DNA from 3 places in the Staphylococcus nepalensis genome. Region 1 is predicted to be linked to each of the others. Evidence: riboswitches for the same ligand, from Rfam matches in the RefSeq annotation. Region 1 holds a riboswitch; each other region holds the start of a gene.

Evidence for each region. A riboswitch is a leader RNA that binds a small molecule or an ion and turns the genes downstream of it on or off. The one in region 1 is predicted to bind thiamine pyrophosphate.
Region 2: linked by a shared signal. The riboswitch ahead of BJG89_RS09780 (ECF transporter S component) and the one ahead of BJG89_RS08705 (3-oxoacyl-ACP reductase) in region 1 are both predicted to bind thiamine pyrophosphate.
Region 3: linked by a shared signal. The riboswitch ahead of tenA (thiaminase II) and the one ahead of BJG89_RS08705 (3-oxoacyl-ACP reductase) in region 1 are both predicted to bind thiamine pyrophosphate.

Annotation. Positions count from the first base shown of each region.
Region 1 is NZ_CP017466.1:1,844,188-1,847,477, reverse strand. Features, by position in the region: partial or broken gene BJG89_RS08710 (LLM class flavin-dependent oxidoreductase) at 1-724, opposite strand, end outside; gene BJG89_RS08705 (3-oxoacyl-ACP reductase) at 793-1,545, opposite strand; TPP riboswitch at 1,653-1,753, opposite strand; gene rpsP (30S ribosomal protein S16) at 1,954-2,220, shown strand; gene rimM (ribosome maturation factor RimM) at 2,611-3,117, shown strand; gene trmD (tRNA (guanosine(37)-N1)-methyltransferase TrmD) at 3,117-3,290, shown strand, end outside.
Region 2 is NZ_CP017466.1:2,057,114-2,060,403, reverse strand. Features, by position in the region: gene BJG89_RS09785 (ABC transporter ATP-binding protein) at 1-812, opposite strand, end outside; gene BJG89_RS09780 (ECF transporter S component) at 825-1,400, opposite strand; TPP riboswitch at 1,476-1,577, opposite strand; gene graF (glycopeptide resistance-associated protein GraF) at 2,215-2,349, opposite strand; gene auxA (lipoteichoic acid stability factor AuxA) at 2,589-3,290, shown strand, end outside.
Region 3 is NZ_CP017466.1:1,036,144-1,039,433, forward strand. Features, by position in the region: gene BJG89_RS04725 (single-stranded DNA-binding protein) at 1-326, shown strand, start outside; gene BJG89_RS04730 (transglycosylase family protein) at 747-1,436, shown strand; TPP riboswitch at 1,717-1,815, shown strand; gene tenA (thiaminase II) at 1,900-2,580, shown strand; gene thiD (bifunctional hydroxymethylpyrimidine kinase/phosphomethylpyrimidine kinase) at 2,582-3,290, shown strand, end outside.

The DNA of each region.
Region 1 (3,290 bases):
ACAATTTAACTTCTTTCTGAAATCGTAGCCTGTTTCGCATTCCATGCTACAGCGTAAACAGCATCTGCATATTTAGTAGCTAAAGCAATGCCAGAATCTGAAGCGCCAGCTTGCATTGCGACAGGTTTACCTTGTGGGCTACTCGGCGTAGTTAAAGGGCCTTGTACATTGAAATAGTGTCCTTCATAATTTATAGCGTTAATACCATCACTATTTACTAAAATATTTTTTCCTTGTTACCCAAAAAATCTGAAACATGGCAAGATTCTAATAATTGGTTTGTTACGAATGCAAATTCATCTGCTTTTTTATAACGCTCATGATGGTCAGGTAGTCTGGACATACCGTGATTAGCCGCTTCTAAATCTGACATAGATGTGACTAAACTCCAACCTGCGCGTTCATGACTCATATAATCAAGGCTTAATAATTGTCTTGCGACGGTAAACGGATTAGAAAAAGTACTCGAAATAGTAGCAACTAATCCGATATTTTAAGTAACTTGTGGTATTGCTGCTAAATTCATTAAAGGATCAAACCAAAATGCTGGCATATCACTATCAGATTGAGCTGGGAAAGATTGGTTATCTGCAAAAAACACATCATCAAATACTCCTTGTTCTGCTATTTGGCCTAATGATTGATAATATGTTATATCACTAATGCGTCCAATGCTAGACTCAGGCATACGCCAAGCAGCTTGATGATGACCACAGCCATAAATTCAAACACCAATATTGAGATGTCGTGTATGTGTCATTGATTACTTCGACCTCCATTCCTCAATTATTTTTAATTCATTGTTAAGCCACCGTCAATGGTAAAGTTTTGACCAGTTATACCTTTGGCCTGGTCTGTAACTAAATAAGCAACCATATTTGCAACGTCTTGTGGAGATGTAACTTTACGTAATGGGGTAGTCTGTGCAATTAAATCAAATACTGCATCTGATGTTACTGCACTGGCGTCTGTAGATTTTAATAAGCCGCCAGAAACTACATTAGCATTGATGCCATATTGACCTAATTCGGCAGCGATATTTCTTGTGAAACCGATTAAGCCTGCCTTGGCTGTCGTGTATTCATGATAGGGGACGACCGGGTTTTGATATAAATTTGTTCCAATTGATAGGATGGTTCCTGATTTGTTTTGGATAAATTGTTGAATAACACTTTGCGTGACATTAAAAGCGCCTTTTAATGTACCATCAATTTGTTGTTGGTAATCCGTCCAAGATAAATCTTTAAACGATTTTTGAGAGGTAGGGTCAAACTTAAACCCTACTAGTGCATTGTTCACAACCGCATCTATTTTTCCAAAGTGAGTGGATGCTGTCGCAATTAACTGATCAACTTGTGCTCTGTCAGTGATATCTGCTTGTATTGCAAGCGCAAGGTCATTTCCGATTTCATTTACCAATTGCTTTGCCAAAGTTTCGTTCTGAACATAATTGATAATCACATTGTGGCCTTGAGCAGCTAAAGTTTTTGCAATCGTTGCGCCCAAGCCCCTACTGCTACCAGTTACTAGAATTGTTTTACGCATTATTTCACTCCTAAAATAATATATTAAATAAAAAATACACAATCTTCACTAGGGAAGTTGTGTATTAAAAAGATATAGATGAAAGATTATAGATATTAAAATATCATCGTTATTTTCTAACACTTTCCTTCGCTAGTCTTGGCTAGATCAGGTTCAAAGGGTTTGAGTAAATCTCATCTCAGTTTAAAAAACACCCCTATTGCGTGCATGATTTCATTTGTTTTCAATGTATATCTTTTCAAGCCTGATGTCAATATTGTTTCAACCCGGTAAAGTTTAAGTGTAGGGATACTATGATTAGAAAAATATATATTGGTAAAGAAGAAACTCTTTACAAAGTAGTTAATTACTGTTATTATTATTTCTTGTAGAAAATAAAAACTATGAAAATTAAAGGAGAGAATATAAATGGCAGTTAAATTACGTTTAACACGTTTAGGTTCAAAAAGAAATCCATTCTATCGTATCGTAGCAGCAGATGCTCGTGCGCCACGTGATGGTCGTAACATCGAACAAATTGGAACATATAACCCAAATAATGTGAATGCTCCAGAAGTTAAAATTGATGAAGCATTAGCATTAAAATGGTTAAAAAACGGTGCTAAACCAACAGACACTGTACACAACATTTTATCAAGAGAAGGTATCTTGAAAAAATTTGACGATCAAAAATAGTCGTTATTATTCACAAATATAAAATTTGTAAAGGCTGGGGCATGAAAAAGTGTCTCAGCCTTAAATATTATATTGGCAGTATTTGATAAAGCACTACTTATCCATGTGCTTTAGTTCATGTAATCTGTCTAACCCAAGTGATGCCTTCTAGTTAATTTCTAGGATAGTATCATGAAACTTTAGAAAAAATCGGATTGCTATTCTGTTTCATTTTCACACTGAAATAGTCTAAAAAGCATATTGACGATGTAGAAACGATATTTTAATATCATAGCAACTATAATGATTTATAATAATACAAATATTTCATGTTATAATAATTTAAGTTATAGTAAAGATGAAATCAATTATCAAAATAATTGATACACGGATATTATCGGAGGAACATATATGAAAGTTGAAATTGGTAAAATTATTAACACACATGGTATAAAAGGCGAAGTAAAAGTGAAATCCCATTCAGATTTTACTGATATACGCTTTCAACCTGGTGAATCTGTCATGATAGAACGTCAAAATGGAACGGCATTAGAATTAAAAATCGCGTCTTATCGTATGCATAAAGGATTACATATGCTTACTTTTGAAGGTATCAACAACATTAATGATATTGAATATTTAAAAGGTGAAACACTTTTACAAGAACGTGACCATGAAGAAATCGAATTAGGCGAACATGAGTATTATTATTCAGATATCATCGGGTGTACTGTGTTCGATGATAAAGAAACGCCAATTGGTAGAGTAATAGAAATCTTTGAGACAGGTGCTAACGACGTGTGGGTCGTCAAAGGCGATAAAGAATACCTTATTCCTTATATAGAAGATGTTGTTAAACGTATAGATGTGGAAGGTAGACGCATCGACATTACGCCTATGGAAGGGTTGTTAGAATAATGAAAATTGATTATTTAACATTGTTTCCGCAAATGTTTGAAGGCGTATTAAATCACTCAATTTTAAAAAGAGCGCAAGATAAAGAGATGTTACAAGTTAATACTGTAGATTTTAGAAATTTTGCTGAAAATAAACATAATCAAGTAGACGACTATCCGTTTGGCGGTGGTCAA
Region 2 (3,290 bases), 210 kb from region 1:
TTGATAAGTGATCGTTTTCTTCTTTTAATGATGCCTTTTTCAAAAGTGAATATCTTATTATTTGTTTCTGGGTTGTGATCGAGCTCGATTGGTTTGGGTGCTCTACTCCATGCCTTAGGATGCCACACGCCATACTCAGATAATAGATGTTCGTAGTTGTTAAGTATTTCAGCTGGCATCGCGTCAGCTATGATGTCTCCATCATAATTTAATAATATGACACGATCTATGTGTTGCCATATATGTTCTACTTTATGTTCTACTATGATAACTGTTTGGTTTTGCCACAATGATTTAATTTTATCCCATAACTCAACAGTTGCTTCTACATCTAACATTGCAGTAGGCTCATCTAAAAAGAGTGTATCTGCTTGTTGAAGTAATGTTTCTGCAATAGCTAACTTTTGTTTCATGCCACCACTTAAATTGTTGATATATTGATTTTTGTTGACACTCAGACCAACAGAGTCAAGTGCTGATTCGATCAGCGCATCCATTTCTTGACGAGGTGTTTGCAAGTTTTCTAGAACAAAAGCGAGTTCTTCATATACTTTTGGCATACAAAACTGACTATCAGGGTCTTGAAAAATAACTCCGCAATTACTATCAATTTCTAATTTATCGTATTTCATGGGTAAGTCGATTAGATTCGGCACAATACCACTTAAAACATTAAGTAGGGTGCTTTTGCCTGAACCAGATGGACCAAGTATAAGTAGCTTTTCTTTATCTTGTATATTTAGTGAAAAATGGTCGAATATTTTCTTAATCCCATTTGGGTATTTTAATCGTAGATTTTCAATTCCTATCAACTTTCATGCTCCTTATAAATTGTCATAATCTTTTTGGGTTGCAGGTCTAAATAATTTAGTTACACCGGTTTGATCTAATATTTTTACGATATAATAAGATAATAATCCAGCAACTACAATACCACTAATTAAACGAAAGGCGATATATAGTGTTAAATTCCACCCAACAATTTCTCCTAAATATCCATATGCAAAATCAAGTGGAAGTGTAGAGATAGAGGCTAAAAGGCCTGCTAATATTGCTACCATAGCAGAACGTGATTTATATCTAAAAACAGCAAAAATAACTTCACATGCTAATCCTTGAAGCAACGCATATACTATTGTGGGAATATCAAATCTACCCATAACAATCGTCTCTCCAGCGCCTGCAGCAAATTCAGCTAATAAAGCAATCCCAGCTTTCGGTATAATTAAATAAGCCACAATAGCTGCCATAAACCAGGCGCCATATGTGAGCTCTTCAAGATGAAGACCTGAAACCTGCACAGCTTTATAAACTAAAGTCCATATATTATAAATAAGCGCAAAGACAACTGCTATAAGTACAGTTACTAAAATTTCTGATAGCTTTAAACCCTTTGACATAAATTCTCCTCCAAAAAAAACGCACAACCTTCTAGAAGTTGCGCGCTAAACATAGGCATATGGATACAGAAAATATTGTATCGCAATACACTTTCCTACGCTAGCTTAATCTAGATCAGGTTCAAAGGGTTTGAGGGTATACCTCATCTCAGTCACTAAACACCCCTAGTGCGAATATTAATTTTAAATTTAACTATAATGTATGATTTTTCACCACTTATGTCAAGACGTATCGAGAATAAACTAAAGATTCACGAATGTTAAAGTCATTAGGTGCAAAATAGACGTTGCGATTTCGAAAGTATTGCATTATCCTAAACCGGATAGAACTCATATTGTTTATAAAAAGCATTATATCATATAAGGCTCATCATAAAGAGGAAAACAGAAACCAGATTTTCAAAAATGATTTCATTGTTCAACTCTGGTAAAGATGACTAGAAAATATACAAGAACGATAAGGGTAAAACCATCGTGTGAGTGTATGCTCATGTTCATGTCTAAGCATCACTAACTCAACAGAATTAAGAAGCGAAACTTTATACTTTAGTTTTAATTATCTACTGATACACACTAATTATATATGTATAAATATGTTTCTTATTTCTTTACAAAAGTTAATAGAAGTAGTTGAGCCATAGGTAAACAAAATACATAAAAAAACTAGGTTGCTAATCCTCATCGTAGAAAGAAGTCAACAACCTAGCCATATATAGTGTCTCAATAGAAGTCTATATTGAAAGTCCGACCTTTAGTAACGATATAACCTCTGTATCTTTGAATCAACACATTTTTTAAAGCGTTATACCGAATTTTAATCTAAACTGTCCTGAACGTTTTTCTTTGTTTCTTCAGTATTATTTTCAGCAGTTTCTTTTTTATCTTTTAATTTATCTTCAGCTTCTTTTGCTTTTTCAGCTGCTTTTTTATTTGCTTCTTCTTTACTCATAATTTAACACTCCTTCACAGTAAACATGACTTACAGTTATTATTTACCACATGAAATGAAACGTAAACAATAAGTATAGATGAAACTTTAATTCTTTGATTGTAAAATATTTGTTTAGTAATTTAAATTTAGTGGAAAGTTGACTATACCACTTTTTTCTATCATACTATAGACTTATTTATGGATTTATTAAAGACAAGAACAAAATGTTAATATATAATAACTTTGAGGTGAATGGTATGTCTTTTTTTAAGAAACACGCTGAGATATTATATAGTTATATAATAGGCATCGTTTCGCTTTTCACAGGTCTCATCATTTTAATAAATTTACCCATGATCCATGATTTAAAGGATAAGGGTAAAATAGAATTACATATTCATAATGTTTGGGATTTTATAAATGCATTTTTTGCAGAAATCATAAGAGTTATGAGTAATTATATAGGGAATTTTCCTGTTATAAGTGCGATATTAATTATTTTATTTGGTGTTGCAGTTATATTAATTGGGTTTGCCCTTTTAAGAACAACGAAATATGATTATGATGTTTCAATCTTCTTTTTAGTTATAGGTATTCTTTTTTTTATTATAACGTTAATTCTAATGACACAAGTTTATAGCTTTTTTGCTATCATTTTTATCATCCCGTTTGTTATTCACATTGGGTATATCGTGTATAAAGATGAATTAAATCCAAAACACAGAAAATATCACTATTTACTTATTATTTTCAGTTACGGCATGAGTTATTTAATTACACAAATTGTGTTATATGGAAGAATTGACAGTGATGAAATTATTCCAATAGATATATTAAGTGTAAACACATTCTTTATATTAATGTGGTTACTAGGGCAAATGTCAATTTGGAACTTCTTATTTTTAAGAAGATCATTACCGTTGACAAAACAAGAATTAGGTGAAGAAGAACCTGAATTA
Region 3 (3,290 bases), 810 kb from region 1:
TATCTAGAAATTATAAGGATAAAAACCAAAATATTGTTTGTGATTATTTATTTTGTAAAGCTTTTGGAAAAATGGCTAATAATGTTGAAAAATATATCAGCCAAGGTTCACTTGTTGGTATAACAGGACAGATGCAATCACGTAAATTTGAAAAAGAAGGACAGATGCACTTTGTATCAGAGCTTTTTATTGAAACCATTCAATTCATGTCCCCACGTATTAAAAAGGAAGCAGAAGCATTTTTTGAACCACCGACTATAGAAACAAATGAACCATCTATAAGTGAATTCCATTTAGAAGAAAATGATATATATGAAATTGTATAAAATGCCATCCACACCTAACTCCCCTTTAATATAACCCATCAAATCTAATATACATTATATCCTACTATTAAATTATACTTCTATCAGGCTATTCCTTCTAACTTAATATTTATTTCGTTTAGATAGGAATAGCTTAATACATAATTTAGCCAATATTGATATCTAATATAACAGAATAATCAGACAAATTACAAGTTTATTACATTAGATAATTTTCCATATTAAGCAAAAGTACTTTCATAACAGTTTTTTAGAATAAAGTTAGACTATTATAACTTTGGATAAATGTAACTCGCATGTAAAGAAAGTATACACTTTTTTATTTGACTGTAACCTACTACTATTTTTTAGATGTTATAGTTGTAATTGCAAATTAATCATAACTAAAAATTATTTACCTTATAGGAGGAATTATTAACAATGAAAAAAACAGTATTAGCATCAACATTAGCAGTAGGTTTAGGCGTTACAGGATTCGCAGCAGGAAACTCAGCAGACGCAGCCGAACAAGGCGTTGACAAAGCACAATTAGCACAATTAGCACAATCTAATCCAGAACAATTAGATGCATCTCCAGTTCAAGAGGGTGCATATAACTATAACTTTAATCATAATGGCCAAAATTTCAATTTTGAATCAGATGGCCAAAATTGGTCATGGAGCTTTGGCGAAGGTTCTAGTTCAAGCGACGTTTCATCAGAACAATCTACTACTGAAGAACAACCACAACAAACTGAGCAAGCATCAACTGAACAACCAGCTCAACAAGCTGCGCCACAAACTGAACAAACACAACAACCAAAACAAGAAGCTACAACAAAAGCTTCAACTCAATCATCAAGCTCAAATGAAGCTTCAAGTGGTTCATCAGTAAACGTTAATTCACATTTACAAGCAATTGCACAACGTGAATCAGGCGGAGATCTTAAAGCTGTAAACCCATCATCAGGTGCAGCAGGTAAATATCAATTCTTACAAAGCACTTGGGACTCAGTAGCACCTGCAGAATATCAAGGTGTATCTCCAACAGAAGCTCCAGAGTCAGTACAAGATGCTGCAGCAGTTAAACTTTATAACGAAGTTGGCGCTTCACAATGGGTTACTGCATAATTTAAAATAATAACATTATTTAAGTAATAAGAAGAGGCTAGGTTAAAATACCCTAGTCTCTTCTTTTTTGCAATAAATGATTAAAATACCAATATATTTATATCTAAATCCTAAAGCGCCAGTTCTTACTCATGAACTTCAGCGTATGTATAACTACCTATAAAAATAATGACTTAACCTTATCGAGATATAGAATCTATTAAAAATAATATGCGATTTCATATTTGATTGAATTTGCAATGTGTGAGTTAATTTGTTATGTTTAAGAAACTATAAAGTATAAGACTACTAGGGGAGCCGTTAGGCTGAGATGAAATAGTTCAGACCCTTACAACCTGATTTGGTTAATACCAACGTAGGAAAGTAGTATTGTATTAATATTTTGGGAAAGTAACGCTGACCTATGTATTAATTAACTACATTCCTACGTGGGATGTAGTTTTTTTATTTAGGAGGGCTAAGTGTGTTATTTTCACAAGAATTAAAAGAAGCTTCAAAACCAATTATAAAGAAAATTTATAAAGATCCTTTTATACAAGACATGTTACATGGAACACTTTCTAGCGACGCAATCAAATTTTATTTAAGGGCAGATGCATCTTACTTAAAAGAATTTGCAAATATTTATGCATTATTGATACCTAAAATGAACCAATTAGAAGATGTTAAGTTCTTAGTAGAACAAATACAGTTTATAGTTGAAGGCGAAGTGGAAGCACATGAAATATTAGCAGAATATGTTCAAGAGAATTATAATGAAATCGTACAAGAAAAAGTATGGCCACCGAGTGGTGATCATTATATAAAGCATATGTATTTCAATGCTTATGCTAAAGAAAATGCAGCATATACAATTGCAGCTATGGCACCATGCCCTTATGTTTATCAAGTGATTGCTAAAGCGGCATTAAAAGATAATGGATTAAATCAAAATTCTATTTTAGCTAGATGGTTTGAATTTTATAGTAAAGAAATGGACGCACTTGTAAATGTGTTTGATAATTTAATGAACCAGTTAACCGAAAATATGTCTATTAAAGAAAAAAATGAAATTAAATCATGTTTCTTACAAAGTACGGTACACGAACGTAATTTCTTTAATATGTCTTATATTCAAGAAGATTGGTTATACGGAGGAGATTAATATGAATAAACCTAGCATCGCTTTAACGATTGCAGGAACTGACCCTACTGGCGGAGCAGGGGTTATGGCAGATTTGAAATCTTTTCATGCTTGTGGTGTATATGGTATGGCAGCCATTACGAGTATTGTTGCTCAAAATACAAAAGGTGTACAGCATATTCATAATATAGAAACACAGTGGTTAAAAGAACAACTAGAAAGCATATTTAATGACGAGTTACCACAAGCATTGAAAACAGGAATGATTGCATCAAAAGAAATGATGGAATTAATACAGCAATATTTAAAAAAATATTCTGATATCCCATACGTGATTGATCCCGTCATGTTAGCCAAAAGTGGGGATTCACTTATGGATGATGATGCTAAATCTAATTTGCAAAATATTTTATTACCTCATGCTACTGTTGCAACACCGAATTTGCCAGAAACGGAAGAAATTACTGGTATATCAATCAAGGATGAATCATCTATTTATCAAGCGGGCAACATTTTTATTAATGAGATAGGTAGTAAAGGCGTTGTGATTAAAGGCGGGCATTCAGAAGATAAGAATAAAGCAACAGATTATCTTTTTACAAAAGACAATGTATATACTTTTGAAGAGCCTAGGTATGAAACAAAGCACACGCACGGTACAGGATGTACTTTTTCAGCGGTTATTACAGCAGAGTTAGCTAAAGGGAAATCGATGTATGAAGCGGTCCGAA